2 regions of the Bacillus sp. PK5-006 genome follow, and region 1 is predicted to be linked to the other one. Evidence: riboswitches for the same ligand, from Rfam matches in the RefSeq annotation. Region 1 holds a riboswitch; the other holds the start of a gene.
The links. A riboswitch is a leader RNA that binds a small molecule or an ion and turns the genes downstream of it on or off. The one in region 1 is predicted to bind thiamine pyrophosphate.

Region 1 (7,752 bases):
CAAGGTGTACCAGTCATGGCGGATGGAACAGCCATCATTAAAATTGGCGGATCGATTGAAGAAATCGCGACTGCTGCAGAGCAATTTTTAGGGAAAACAAAAGAAGACCGCGAAAACGAAGCGAGAGAAGTATTAGAAGGCCACCTTCGATCCATCTTAGGATCAATGACAGTTGAAGAGATTTATAAAAATAGAGAGAAATTCTCTCAAGAAGTACAACGTGTCGCTTCTCAAGATTTAGCGAAAATGGGTCTTGTCATTGTATCGTTTACGATCAAAGATGTTCGTGATAAAAATGGCTATTTAGAATCTCTAGGTAAACCAAGAATTGCCCAAGTAAAACGCGATGCAGATATTGCAACAGCTGAAGCAGATAAAGAAACACGTATCAAACGTGCGGAAGCAGATAAAGATGCGAAGAAATCTGAGCTTGAGCGTGCTACTGAAATCGCTGAAGCAGAAAAGATCAATGAGCTGAAAAGAGCAGAATTCAGACGTGAACAGGATACGGCAAAAGCAAGTGCTGACCAAGCGTACGATCTAGAAACAGCTCGTAACCGACAGCACGTAACTGAACAAGAAATGCAAGTCAAAATCATTGAGCGTCAGAAACAAATTGAATTAGAAGAAAAAGAGATTCAGCGTCGTGAACGTCAATACGATTCTGAAGTGAAAAAGAAAGCAGATGCGGACCGTTATGCTGTTGAGCAGTCAGCTGCGGCGGAAAAAGCGAAACGCCTCGCTGAAGCAGATGCGAAGAAATACAGCATCGAAGCAATGGCCAAAGCAGAAGCTGAGAAAGTCCGTATTGACGGGCTTGCCAAAGCGGAAGCGGATCGTGCAAAAGGGGAAACAGAAGCAGAAGTCATTAGACTAAAAGGACTTGCGGAAGCGGAAGCGAAAGAGAAAATTGCGGAAGCGTTCGAACAGTATGGTCAGGCAGCCATTCTTGATATGATTGTGAAAATGCTACCTGAATATGCGAAGCAAGTATCTGCACCACTTTCTAACATTGATAAAATTACTGTTGTGGATACGGGCGGTAACGGGGAAGGCAGCGGTGCTAATAAAGTCACTGGCTATGCCACAAACCTCATGTCCAGTCTGCAAGAAAGCCTGAAAGCATCCTCTGGAATAGATGTGAAAGAAATTATTGAGAACTTTTCTGGCAAAGGCAATGTGAAGCAAAGCATTCAAGAGCTGACAAATGAAATCAAACAACCAAGAAAAAAAGAGATCGCTGATACTCAAATAGAAGAATAAAATCAATAGACACCTTCCATCAGAAGGTGTCTATTTGGCATGCGCCCGATATGGATTCTTTTTTACATATGAAGAAAGATTCACGAGAATACCTGCTGATATCATCATGAACACCAATGAAGACCCGCCGTAGCTAATAAAGGGAAGAGGTATGCCTGTAATGGGGAGAAGCCCGAAGACAGCTCCTAGATTAAAGACTGCTTGGATCATGATTTGAAACGTGAGCCCGATCGTTAACAGTTTTCCAAATGGGTCGTGTAAAGCTTGCACAATTCGCATGGCTCGATACATGATGATGAGATATGCACCAATCACAAGCAAAATCCCCATGATTCCCAGTTCTTCACTGATGATGGCCATGATAAAATCCGTATGGGCTTCAGGAAGAAAGCCCAGTTTTTGAATGCTTCCGCCTAAGCCATTTCCCGTCAGCCCGCCTGAATTCATCGCGAAATACGAATGAATCAGCTGATATCCATCCCCATTTTCATACTGAAAAGGATTACGAAAAGAAGTCAGCCGTTTTAAACGGTAAGGAGCTGTCACAGCAAAAAAAGTGATTCCCGCTGCGGCAGTCCATCCCAGCAAAATAAGATGGCGCGTTTTCAGTCCAGCGCATAATAAAATAATGCCGCAGCTTAATAAAATAGACACAGCTGTGCCTAAATCCGGCTGCTTTAAGATCAATAAAAAAACAATCCCTAAAAGAATGAGTGGCGGCATTACACCTTTTTTAAAAGATGTAATGTACGCTTGTTTTTTCGCATACACATAGGCAAAATAGATCACCATCACTAGTTTCACAGCTTCTGAAGGCTGGAGCATGAGAGAACCTAGATGAATCCACCGCTGTGAATTATTTTTGACAACACCAATTCCAGGAAGCAGGACAAGGATGAGACATAGCAATGACAGTAAGACAAGCCACTTCATCCATTTGCGATAAATCTGATAAGGGAGAAGAGCGGCAATGAAGAAAAAGAATCCCCCCATCACGAGCCATTGCCATTGTTTGATAAAGAAATAGCTGCCCTGTTCATACTTCACTTCTCCTAAAGGATAACTTGCACTGTAGACCATCAGTAAACCAAATAAGCAGAGAAACACAATCGTACCAACAAGAATGCGGTCGATTCTTTTGAGATGGGATAAAAGGAATGGCATCATCTTCAACCCCAATTGCGACCAAACATATAGGATGATGATCTAAGATTGACACTAAACACGAGACCAATGGCGATCATGTTGGTCAATAGCGCACTGCCTCCATAGCTGATAAAAGGAAGTGCAAGTCCCGTCACAGGCATTAAACCGATTGTCATCCCTACGTTTTGGAAAACTTGAAACATGATCAGCCCAACGACACCTGCACATATGTATAATCCATAGAGTGTATTAGCGTGCATAGCCACGTGAATGATTCGGTAAATCATCATTAAGTACAGACACATCAAAAGAGAGGCGCCAATAAAACCAAACTCCTCACCAATGACGGCAAATATAAAATCCGTATGGGCTTCAGGGATATTGCCACCTTGTACTTGTTGCCCCTTTGTAAAACCGCTTCCTGATAATTGACCTGATCCAATGCCGAGTATCGATTGTTTCAGCTGATACCCGTATGTTGAATCAAATTCATCAGGAGAGAGCCACCCATAAATGCGATCAAGCTGATGAGGCTTAATGATTTTCGTGAAATGCTCAAAATGATGATTGTGCAGATAGATCAAAAAGGCAAGAAGTGCAAGAAAAGCAGCCATTAATGCAGCCGTCATCTTGCTCGAAATCCCTGATACAAGCATCAGTGTAAAGGCAATGGATAAGATCACGAGCGCTGTTCCTAAATCAGGCTGAATTAAGATGAGGAAAAAAGGGACGATCGTCCAGCAAATGACTTTAGTTGTAGGAATGATGCTTTCTTGAAAAGAAAATCGCTGATGCTTGTATTGGTTCAAGACAGCCGCAAGCAGCAGGATCACAAAAATTTTCATAAACTCTGATGGCTGAATTTTGATTGAACCGAAGCTGATCCACCTTTGGGAACCATTTTGACTCGTTCCGAAAAAATGCACAAGAATAATGAGAAAAATACCACCTGCAAATAACCGAAAAGATAAACGCTCAAGCAGCTCATAATCAAAGTAAGCAACTGCTGCCATGAGACCGAAACCGACGATATACCAGAAAATTTGCCTTTTGACGAAATAAAGCATATCTTGCGTTTCATACTGTCCCGATCCGCTATAAACAGCTAGTAGGCTGATGACAAATAAACAAATAACAGTGAGTAAAAGTGCGAAGTCAATGCTGTACTGTTTTTTCATGGCTTCTTTTCCTGCTATGCCCTATTTGTCAGTTGGTTTAATATGACTTGCACCGCGGCAGCGTCATCAATATAGCCGATCGGAAAAATATAATCTGGTATTAAATCAACAGGCATAATGAAATAAAGGAGTGCGCCTCCCATCAGCATCAATTCTCGAGGAGTCCCCCGTCCATTTATGAATAAACTGTACATGTTTTTCAACTGCTCAAGAAATGGTCCGACGCCGCTTAGCGTCTTCATCTTTTTTTCAAACTTTGCCGTAATCGTTTCTTTTCCTTCAGCTGTTTGGCTGTAGGCTTCGTATTCGTTTAACTTTTGTTCCAATTTGGTCTGACTAAACGTACCGTCGTAGACCTCTTGATCTTTTAGGGTTTTTTCAATCTCTTCTACCGCTTGAATGAACGTATCACCGTGCGCCTTTTCGTTTTTAATTGGATACCCTGAAGCAGTCAATAGTTGATCTAATGATATGTTCAGAGATTCTGAAAGCCGCTGCAGATGATTCAAAGTGGGTTTTCTTTTTCCATTCATGATTCTGGACAGTGTCGCCTTATCGATTCCTGTGTATGTGCTGAGCTCTCTTAAAGATAAAGAGCGTTGCTGCAATTTTTCCTTTAAAATTTGGCCAAGCTCTGTTGTCTTAATATCCATTTTCTACGCCATCCTTTTCATTATGTATCAACTCTTCTATAGAAGAAGTCGTCCCCAATATAAAGGTGTGTTGACAAAATGTCAACGGATATCCTTTATTGATTGAATTTTAAAAAATAAGAATTTATCATAATATAAATAGGATAAAAACAGTGAGTAGGAGTGGCGCGGATGAAGGTGAGACATGCGGTACATCAAGATATTCCAAAAATCGCTGAGATTCATGTGAAAAGCTGGCAGACGACTTATCAGGGGATTATTTCGCAGGAGTATTTAGATGGTTTAAACATTGAAGATCGGAAAGAGAGCTGGAGAAGAAGGTCACTTGAAGGGACGTTTGTCGCAGAAGATGCGGAAGGCGTATTTGGTTTTGCTTCTTTCGGAAAACAACGTGACGAACGTTATTCTACATATGATGGAGAGCTGTATGCCATCTATTTATTACAACAGAAACAGAAATCAGGTGCGGGTATTGCCTTAATTGCTAAAGGTGTCGATTATTTAATAGAAAAAGGGTATCAGAAGTTGATGCTATGGGTGTTTGAACAAAATTCGGCAAAACAATTTTATCAAAAACTTCAACCTAGTTTTGTCGTTACCAGCCAGTTCGAGCTGGCTGGCGAGAACCATAATGAAATAGGGTATGGATGGGAGCTGTCTATATTGAATAACCATGTACAGCGAATTAAATCGTCAGCTTCCAGTAATAATGAGAGAAAAAAGTGAAGAGCACAGCAAGCAGCATGTAAGAAATAAACGGTGAAGCTTCTACTTTTCCTTTCACGCCTGCTATTTTTAAAGCTTCATAGAAACTTGCCAAAAAATAAGCAAGACTGAGAATATAACAGCACAGCATAATGGAGTAAGGGCTCATTGTCGTACCTCCAGCATGAAATCTTCTATTATTAATAGATTCCATGGAGCAGCAAATTATGCATAAAAAAATAACCAGCTGAAATCAGCCGGTTATTTTTGATGAGGAAAAACCAAACGAGATGCACTTGGGATGAGTATGCAAAGAACGATACTGCAAATAATAAATGAAGGAACCATATATGTGCTGTTATAAATTAAAGAGTAGACCCATCCTGGTGTTCCTTTCGGTGCATATTGAGAAAAGAAAACGACGCCAGAAATAAAGAACGTCAGCAGCCTGAAGAAACTAGCAATAAAAACAGCTAGGGTAATATAGAAGAATTGCTGTTTTCGCTTTTGATCCTGAATGGCTTTTTTGATCAGTCCAGAAAACAGGCCGCTTAAAGAAATGACAACAGATGCAACGAAGTAATCGAGGAATCCTTGAACAGGTGTAGCGATGATCGGGCTATTCATCAGCTGAAGACCTGCGATTAACACACCGATGATAAATCCGGTAGATATTCCCCATCTAATAGACATGAGAATGACGGGAATCATAATCAGCGCAAGAGAACCGCCATTAGGCATTCTTAAAAAGAGACCTGATAAGTAATCTAATACAAGTGCAAGTGAAGTCATAATTGCGATTTCCATCAGTCGGACCAATTGATTTGATTGCTGCATAAAAAAATCTCCTTTTTCATGAATTGAGCAAGGAGAGACCGTGTAAGGATGAGTATGTTATTCATAGAAAAACATATCGATTTGAATACACCGTATGTATTCAAGTGATTCCACATTCCTACTTCAGTATTAACTGACAGGTTCAAAGGGTCAGAACAACGAATGTTCACTCTCAGCACAAAGCTCCCCCTGCGGTTATTTAGTTTCAATCTATTATAAATATACTAAAGACCCGCAGGATCAACAATAGATAATTCCCGAGATAAGTAGCATTTGTATCAATATATAGGAAGAGATAAGGAAAAATAAATTATTTAGAAAAAATACTTGTTTCTTCTTTCAAAAGGTGTTATATTTGTATTCGCCGCTGAAACAGCGCGGTTGATAAATAACATTAAGAAAAAAGTTGTTGACTTTATCTTGATAGAATGTTATATTAATAAAGTCGCCTCTGAGAGACGACGAAGATGATCTTTGAAAACTAAACAAGACAAAACGTACCTGTTAATTCGAGTTTTTATAAAAAAATCCTATGATACTTCATAGGTAGTCAGTCAAACTGGCGAGGCAGGAAGTGATCACATGCTAAGTTCGCTACATCGTGTAGCAGCGCATGTGTGATATGCATCCTGCATACCTCGGAGAGTTTGATCCTGGCTCAGGACGAACGCTGGCGGCGTGCCTAATACATGCAAGTCGAGCGGACGGAAGGGAGCTTGCTCCCGGATGTTAGCGGCGGACGGGTGAGTAACACGTGGGTAACCTGCCTGTAAGACTGGGATAACTCCGGGAAACCGGAGCTAATACCGGATAGTTCCTTGAACCGCATGGTTCAAGGATGAAAGACGGTTTCGGCTGTCACTTACAGATGGACCCGCGGCGCATTAGCTAGTTGGTGGGGTAATGGCTCACCAAGGCGACGATGCGTAGCCGACCTGAGAGGGTGATCGGCCACACTGGGACTGAGACACGGCCCAGACTCCTACGGGAGGCAGCAGTAGGGAATCTTCCGCAATGGACGAAAGTCTGACGGAGCAACGCCGCGTGAGTGATGAAGGTTTTCGGATCGTAAAGCTCTGTTGTTAGGGAAGAACAAGTGCGAGAGTAACTGCTCGCACCTTGACGGTACCTAACCAGAAAGCCACGGCTAACTACGTGCCAGCAGCCGCGGTAATACGTAGGTGGCAAGCGTTGTCCGGAATTATTGGGCGTAAAGGGCTCGCAGGCGGTTTCTTAAGTCTGATGTGAAAGCCCCCGGCTCAACCGGGGAGGGTCATTGGAAACTGGGAAACTTGAGTGCAGAAGAGGAGAGTGGAATTCCACGTGTAGCGGTGAAATGCGTAGAGATGTGGAGGAACACCAGTGGCGAAGGCGACTCTCTGGTCTGTAACTGACGCTGAGGAGCGAAAGCGTGGGGAGCGAACAGGATTAGATACCCTGGTAGTCCACGCCGTAAACGATGAGTGCTAAGTGTTAGGGGGTTTCCGCCCCTTAGTGCTGCAGCTAACGCATTAAGCACTCCGCCTGGGGAGTACGGTCGCAAGACTGAAACTCAAAGGAATTGACGGGGGCCCGCACAAGCGGTGGAGCATGTGGTTTAATTCGAAGCAACGCGAAGAACCTTACCAGGTCTTGACATCCTCTGACAACCTTAGAGATAGGGCTTTCCCTTTGGGGACAGAGTGACAGGTGGTGCATGGTTGTCGTCAGCTCGTGTCGTGAGATGTTGGGTTAAGTCCCGCAACGAGCGCAACCCTTGATCTTAGTTGCCAGCATTTAGTTGGGCACTCTAAGGTGACTGCCGGTGACAAACCGGAGGAAGGTGGGGATGACGTCAAATCATCATGCCCCTTATGACCTGGGCTACACACGTGCTACAATGGACAGAACAAAGGGCTGCGAGACCGCAAGGTTTAGCCAATCCCATAAATCTGTTCTCAGTTCGGATCGCAGTCTGCAACTCGACTGCG
Region 2 (7,752 bases), 1.6 Mb from region 1:
TAAGGCATGGATGAAGGAACGGAGACCGTTTTAAGCTCAGGGTATGTGAGGGCAGACAGCTTGTTGCCAAATACGCAGCCTGTATCAATATTGACCGTTCTGCCAACGAATCGAGGTTCTTTCACTGGTGTATGGCCATACACAATCCACGGTTTTCCGTGATATTCCTTTGCCCAGTCCTTGCGAACAGGCCGCCCATCTGGCCATGTTTCTCCTGTGACGGCACCAAATAATAAATAGGACCGCATTTGTTTATTCGGCTTTTTTCCAATATCCTTTTCCTTCATCGCTGCGTGTGCAATGATCAGCTCATCAGGAATGAGTACATCATAAAGCGGAGCCTTCTCGAATAACTGCTTAAATTCATGTGACAATTTGTTTTGTTCATGGATTGGCAGTTTTTTTATTTCGTGCACTGTGGTTTCGATGCCATGAAGCAATTTGACGGGATTTCCTTTTAAGTAGCGATAAAGCTTAAAGCAGTGGTTGCCAGGTACATAACGGATTGCGCCGTGTGAATAGGCATGAATGACAAATCGCATGACGTCTACTGACCGAGGTCCACGATCTGTTAGATCACCAACAAGGGCCAGCGTTCTCTTATCAGGATGGACGGGTAATCCATGTTTGAGTTCGTATCCTAGTTTGTGTATGAGGGTAAGCAGCTCTTCGTAGCAGCCATGGATATCACCAATAATATCGAATTTCATAAGGTTTCCTCCTGATTTTTTCATCCATTCATCGGATATAAAGAAGTTTGAATTTTAGAAAATATAACGAATGGCTTTCATTTCATTTGGGCAATTGTTAGAATCAATGCTTTAACGTAAGACTTAAAAAATTAAACATGAATGTTAGGAGGCTTTAGCCAATGGAGCATACATCTGTTTCATCACTCGTTGTCGTTATAATTGTCGCCTTTTTCACCCCTATTTTATTGCACCGATTTAAGCTGACCATTCCGGTCGTTGTAGCTGAAATCATCATGGGGCTCATCATTGGGAAAAGCGGTCTTCAACTGGTTGTCGAACATGATGCGTGGTTAGATACATTATCCATGCTCGGTTTTATTTTTCTGATGTTTTTAAGTGGACTTGAAATAGATTTTTCTTCTTTTGAGTCAAAGAAGAAAGCACGAGAACTCCCAAATGGTTTAAAAGAACCAAATACATTTAAAGCAGCCACCATGATTTTTCTTGGGGTATTTTGTATGTCTTTTATCCTGTCCTATGCGTTTGTACTCGCAGGGTTTATCCAAAATGCCTTTTTAATGACGCTCATTATCTCTACCATTTCATTAGGCGTAGTGGTGCCAACCTTAAAAGAGGAAAAGTTGATGCAGACGAATATCGGTCAAATCATTCTGCTTGTAGCTGTCATTGCCGATTTGGTCACGATGATTTTGCTTGCTGTGTTTTCCTCCATTTATGGAGATGGAACAGGGAACATGTGGCTCCTGCTCTTATTATTTGCTGCAGGCATTCTTCTTTATTTATTTGGCCGCGTATTTAAGACTAAGTCAATTTTTCAGTCGATGTCTAAAGGAACCGTGCAAATTGGGACAAGGGCAATCTTTACTCTCATTATAGTCTTAGTTGCCTTATCTGAATCACTCGGGGCTGAAAATATTCTAGGGGCGTTTTTAGCTGGCGTGCTTGTGTCCCTTCTTTCGCCAAATAAAGAACTCGTTCAGCAGCTGGACTCATTTGGCTACGGATTTTTAATCCCGATCTTTTTTGTGATGGTCGGAGTGGATCTAAATATATGGGCACTGTTTAAGGATCCGACGATTATGATCATGATTCCGCTTCTGTTTATTGCACTGCTTATAAGTAAGCTCATCCCGATTCTTTATTTGAAAAAATGGTATGACATGAAAAAGGTCATTGGCTCTGGCTTTTTATTAACTTCAACTTTATCTCTCGTCATTGCAGCTGCGACGATTGGTGAGCGGCTCGGTGTCATTGATCATAAAATGTCAGGAGCGCTGATTTTAGTTGCTGTGTTAACAAGTATTTTAACACCTGTTTGGTTTAAAGCGCTGTTTAAAAAAGAACAAGCGGCAAGCCATAAGAAGCGTGTGACCTTTATTGGTGCAAATCAGCTGACTTTACCTGTCACACTTGACTTACATCAGGATGAATATGATATTCGGATTTTGCATGTATTTCAAGAAAATAAGGAAGCGCTGCTGGCAGACTCTATCTTTGAAGTCGAATCAATTGAACAATACGATGATGAGACGCTGAGAAAGGCAGGCGTCGGCCAAGAAGATGTTCTTGTCGTCGCAACAGGCAGTGAGACGAAAAATAAGGAAATTGCTTTATTTGCAAAAGAAGAAGGTTCAAAACAAGTCATTGCAAGTGTCAACAAAGCAGAGGCAGAGCTGATATTGAAGGAAGCGGGAATTGATACGTTTTCTACTTTCCTGTCATCTAAAACGGTGCTAAGAGCTTTGATTGAAGCACCTGATGCGATTCGATTGCTAACAAATGAGGATTCTTCTTTGTATCAAATTCAAATGAACAATCATCGTTATCATAATGTCATGCTGAGAGAATTTCCTTTCACCGGTGATTTGGTATTTGTCCGCATTTTTAGAGGGGTAGACAGCTTAGTACCGCATGGCGATACGACACTTAGAAGCGGCGACCGTGTGCTTGTATCGGGCTCCCGAGAGTATGTGGCAGGACTAAGAGCCCAATTAGAATGACAATGAACCCTTGACCAATGAACAATTCCTGATTAAGATAGAGGTACAACATCATATATTTGATCCACTAGGGGAGTCCTTTAAAAGGGCTGAGATAAAAGTGTCGACTTTTAGACCCTCATTACCTGAACAGGTTCATACCTGCGTAGGGAAGTGGTGCGGTTTTTGACTATGCTTTTTACAAATTCCAAGCCACTTTCCACGCGGAAAGTGGCTTTTTTATATGGAAAAACAGGAGGAGAGGAACATGACGTTTTCAACAGAATGTAAAGAGGCTGCAGCAACATGGTGGAATGGAAGCTTTACACATCCTTTTGTCAAAGGGATTGGAGATGGCACACTTTCACTCGATCGTTTCACCTATTACGTGATGCAGGATTCTTATTATTTAACTCATTTTGCAAAGGTGCAGGCATATGGAGCGGCGATAAGTGATGACTTACATACGACGGGCAGAATGGCGTATCATGCCCAGGGCACGTATGAAGCAGAGCTGTCGCTGCATAGGAAATTTACAGAGCTTCTGCAAATTTCTGATGAAGCCATTGAGAACTTTAAGCCTTCTCCCACTGCTTATGCGTATACCTCTCATATGTACCGATCTGTAAAAAGCGGACGGTTTGAAGAGATTTTAGCCGCATTATTACCGTGTTACTGGCTCTATTATGAGGTAGGTGAAAAGCTGAAACAAACAACACCTGACCATCCAATTTACCAAGAATGGATTTTGACATACGGAGGCGATTGGTTTAAGGAACTCGTCTTCGAACAGGTGAACCGCTTTGATGAACTAGCAGAAAAAGCACCAGACCATGTACGGGCCAATATGAAAGAAAATTTCGTGATTTCAAGCTATTATGAATATCACTTTTGGGAGATGGCGTATCAAAAAGAAATGTGGCAAACAGCATGCTTAGATGGGGTTGGTGCAAATGGAACTCCACGCAGTGACAAATGATTCCCTTCCTGCGGGTGAACTGATCAAACAAATAAAAGTTATAGCGTCTGAAGTGGATTTTATTCATATTCGTGAACGGTCTAAAACTGCGAGTGAGCTTGTTGATCTCGTGAAGAATCTCCTTTTAGAAGGTGTACCGAAAGAAAAGCTCGTGATCAATGACAGAGTAGACGTTGCACTGCTTACCAATATTCACAGGGTGCATCTCCCAGGCCACAGCTTTTCGCCAAAAGAACTGCGAAAAAAATTTCCTCATCTTCATGCGGGAGTATCTGTCCATTCGATAGAAGAAGCGAAAGCAGCAGAGAAAAATGGAGCAGAGTATGTCATGTTTGGGCACATATATGCTACCTCTTGTAAACCAGGACTTCAGGCAAGAGGTGTACAGCTTGTGAAAGAACTGACTTCTGAACTAACAATTCCAGTGGTGGCCATCGGCGGGGTGACCCCAGAACGAGTTCCAGAATTGAAACAAGCAAATGTGAAAGGAATTGCTGTCATGTCTGGGATTTTTGCTCATCATCAGCCGCGTATGATGGCACAAGCATTTTTTGAAAAGGTAAAGGAGAATCCTTATGAAAAAGCATTATGACGTTGCAATCATTGGTGGTGGAATCATAGGGGTCTCCATCGCCTATCACCTTGCAAAAGCAGGAAAACAAGTGGTCTTATTTGAAGCGAATGAGATAGGGAAGCAAACGACAAGTGCGGCTGCCGGGATGCTCGGTGCACATGCTGAAGGAGAGGGTCATGAGGATGTTTTCTTTCAGGCAGGCAGAGCAAGCCAGGCATTGTACGAAAAATTAAAAGTCGATCTTCTGCATGAATCAGGCATTGATATTCGAACTTCAGCGGGCGGTATCATGAAGGTCGCCTTTACAGAAGAAGAGAAACAAGCCCTTTGCCGGATGCAGCATTTGTCTACATTTAAATGGCTTGACGCAAGCAGCGTAAAAAAATGCATGCCTCAAGTTACAGATCACATGCTGGGAGCAGGTTTGATTGAAGAGGATGTGCATGTGGAACCTTACGCTGTATGCAGGGCTTTATGGCAGGCGGCCGTCCGGTACGGGGCAGATGTGAAAGAGTGTACACCTGTGATCGAAGTGAAGCGGGACAAAGAAGCGTTAACTGTCAGAACAACGAAGGGCACATTCACATGTGATGATCTGACAGTCGCAAGTGGTGTATGGTCTGGCCGTTTTTTTGAAGAACTCGGATTATCGCATTCTCTTTATCCAGTAAAAGGGGAATGTGTGTCTGTATGGAATAATGGTCCGGCGCTCGCACACACCATTTATCATGATCATTGTTATATCGTTCAGCGAGATAGCGGAAAGCTTGTTATCGGCGCAACAATGAAGCCAAACGAGTGGCAGGCTGTTCCAACGCTTGGCGGCATGGAAGCTGTGATTCAAAAGGCGTCTCAGCTTATGCCTTCTATTAAGGAGATGCCGATTGAAGAGTGCTGGGCAGGCCTTCGTCCGGCGACAAACGACCGGCATCCTTATATCGGAAGACATCCAGAAGACAAGCGTATTCTTTTTGCTGCAGGGCATTACAGGAATGGCATTTTACTTGCGCCGATTACTGGAGAAATCATTCGTGACCTGATATTAGGCGAACCGGTCAAAGAGGAATGGCTTCACGCGTTTCGTATTGGACGAAAGGAGGCACTATTCGTATGAAGATTCAATTGAATGGCAGAATCGTTGATTTCGATCAAGAGAATGGAACGATCTATGATCTGCTATCAGCCTATCAGCTTGAAAACCGTGTGGTGATCGTTGAAAAGAACCATGAAATCATTGATAAAGAAGCGTTTCAACAAGTAGAAATTCAACCAAATGACACGATTGAAATCGTTCATTTCGTAGGAGGAGGATGACCCAATGCTGCACATTGGCGGAAAAACATTCACATCAAGACTATTACTCGGAACAGGAAAGTACCCATCATTTGAGGTTCAAAAAGAAGCGGTGAACGTATCGGAAGCCGAAATTTTAACCTTTGCCGTCAGAAGAATGAACATATTCGAAGCATCTCAGCCTAATTTTTTGGAGCAGCTTGATTTATCAAAATATACGCTGCTTCCGAATACAGCTGGAGCAAGTACAGCAGAAGAGGCAGTGCGTATTGCCCGTTTAGCAAAGGCTTCTGGGCTTTGTGACATGATTAAGGTAGAAGTCATTGGTTGTTCAAGGTCTCTTCTGCCAGATCCAGTTGAAACATTAAAAGCATCTGAAATGCTGCTCGAAGAAGGATTTATCGTGCTGCCATATACATCTGATGATGTGGTGCTGGCAAGAAAATTAGAAGAACTCGGTGTCCATGCTATCATGCCTGGTGCTTCACCGATTGGTTCAGGCCAAGGCTTACTAAATCCTTTGAATCTCTCATTTATTATTGAGCAGGCGAAGGTGCCGGTCATTATTGATGCTGGCGTAGGTTCTCCGAAGGATGCAGCTTATGCGATGGAGCTTGGAGCAGACGCTGTATTACTAAATACCGCTGTCTCTGGTGCAAAGGATCCTGTGAAAATGGCAAAAGCAATGAAACTCGCGATTGAATCAGGAAGACTAGGCTATGAGGCAGGACGTATTCCGCTGAAAAACTATGGGACAGCGAGCAGTCCACAGGAAGGAATGCCGACATTTTGAGCACTCGTTATTCACGCCAAGAGCTTTTTCAGCCAATTGGAACAGAGGGACAAAAGCGGCTAAATGACTCAAAGGCGGTCATTATTGGAGCGGGGGCACTTGGAACCGCAAGTGCTGAAATGCTCGTTCGTGCCGGCGTTGGATCTGTCACCATTTTGGACCGAGATTATATTGAATGGAGCAACCTTCAGCGTCAGCAGCTTTACACGGAGCAAGACGTGAAGGATCGACTGCCAAAAGCTGTGGCGGCTGAAAAAAGACTCAAGCAAGTAAACAGTGACGTGCACATCAAAGGAATCGTAATCGATGTGACTGCTCACAATATTGACGAACTTGTCAGTGAGGCTTCAATCATTGTCGATGCAGCGGATAATTTTGAGGTAAGAATGATAGCAAATGATGCCGCTGTCAAACATCAAATACCGTTCCTTTATGGGGCCTGTGTCGCCAGTTATGGCATTCAATTCACAGTGATCCCTGGTGAGACGCCGTGTTTACACTGTCTGCTTGAACATTTGCCCGCCCAAGGCATGACATGTGATACAGCAGGTATCATTAGTCCAGTTGTGCAGCAGGTGGCGGCATATCAAGTGGCAGATGCACTTAAATATTTAACAGGACATCAAGTGACGCCAATTTTAAAATCCTTCGATTTATGGAAAAATGAACGCTCTGACATTCGGTCGGCCGCGTCTTTAAAGAAGAAGCAATGTCCAAGCTGTGGACTGAAGACCTATCCATTTCTTTCATATGACAAGAGAGCGAAGGCAGATGTACTATGCGGCCGCAATACGGTACAAATCCGCAGTGCAGCAGAAACACCGCCGCCTTTACATGAAGTAGCTCTTCGGTTAAAGAAAGCAGGAATGGATGTGCTTGAGAATCCATATTTGCTTTCGTGTCAAAAGGATGAGTTTAAGCTTGTCTTATTTAAAGATGGCAGAGCGCTTGTACATGGTACGAATGATATTGCCAAAGCAAGAACCATTTATCATCAATGGATTGGCTAATGAGAGGTGTGAAGAAATGACGATCAAAAAAGCATTCACAATCGCGGGTTCTGATTCTGGCGGCGGAGCAGGTATTCAGGCAGATTTGAAAACTTTTCAGGAGCTCGGTGTGTACGGAATGTCTGCGATCACAGCGATTACTGCGCAAAACACACTAGGTGTTCACGGGATATACCCGCTTTCAATTGAGGCGTTAGAGCGTCAAATAGATGCAGTGGCAGAAGACTTACCGCCAGATGCCGTCAAAACAGGGATGCTGTGGAGTGCAGACATGATCAAGATTGTAGCTGAAAAAACGGTTCAATATGATATGAAGCTGATTGTAGATCCAGTCATGATCGCAAAAGGAGGGGCCTCTTTATTAAATGAAGATGCGGTCGCTGCGATGAAAACACACTTGCTGCCTGTCAG

Region 2: another riboswitch for thiamine pyrophosphate. It lies ahead of tenA (thiaminase II); the one in region 1 lies ahead of thiT (energy-coupled thiamine transporter ThiT).

What each region holds. Positions count from the first base shown of each region.
Region 1 covers NZ_CP096414.1:942,728-950,479, forward strand. Annotated here, with positions in the region: gene M1D84_RS04775 (flotillin family protein) at 1-1,263, shown strand, start outside; gene ftsW (putative lipid II flippase FtsW) at 1,294-2,427, opposite strand; gene rodA (rod shape-determining protein RodA) at 2,433-3,587, opposite strand; gene M1D84_RS04790 (helix-turn-helix domain-containing protein) at 3,602-4,240, opposite strand; gene M1D84_RS04795 (GNAT family N-acetyltransferase) at 4,412-4,966, shown strand; gene M1D84_RS04800 (hypothetical protein) at 4,926-5,114, opposite strand; gene thiT (energy-coupled thiamine transporter ThiT) at 5,207-5,782, opposite strand; TPP riboswitch at 5,881-5,982, opposite strand; rRNA gene M1D84_RS04810 (16S ribosomal RNA) at 6,418-7,752, shown strand, end outside.
Region 2 covers NZ_CP096414.1:2,533,693-2,541,444, reverse strand. Annotated here, with positions in the region: gene prpE (bis(5'-nucleosyl)-tetraphosphatase PrpE) at 1-710, opposite strand, end outside; gene M1D84_RS13230 (monovalent cation:proton antiporter family protein) at 872-2,713, shown strand; TPP riboswitch at 2,773-2,882, shown strand; gene tenA (thiaminase II) at 2,961-3,671, shown strand; gene tenI (thiazole tautomerase TenI) at 3,646-4,263, shown strand; gene thiO (glycine oxidase ThiO) at 4,247-5,359, shown strand; gene thiS (sulfur carrier protein ThiS) at 5,356-5,559, shown strand; gene M1D84_RS13205 (thiazole synthase) at 5,564-6,331, shown strand; gene M1D84_RS13200 (thiazole biosynthesis adenylyltransferase ThiF) at 6,328-7,341, shown strand; gene thiD (bifunctional hydroxymethylpyrimidine kinase/phosphomethylpyrimidine kinase) at 7,358-7,752, shown strand, end outside.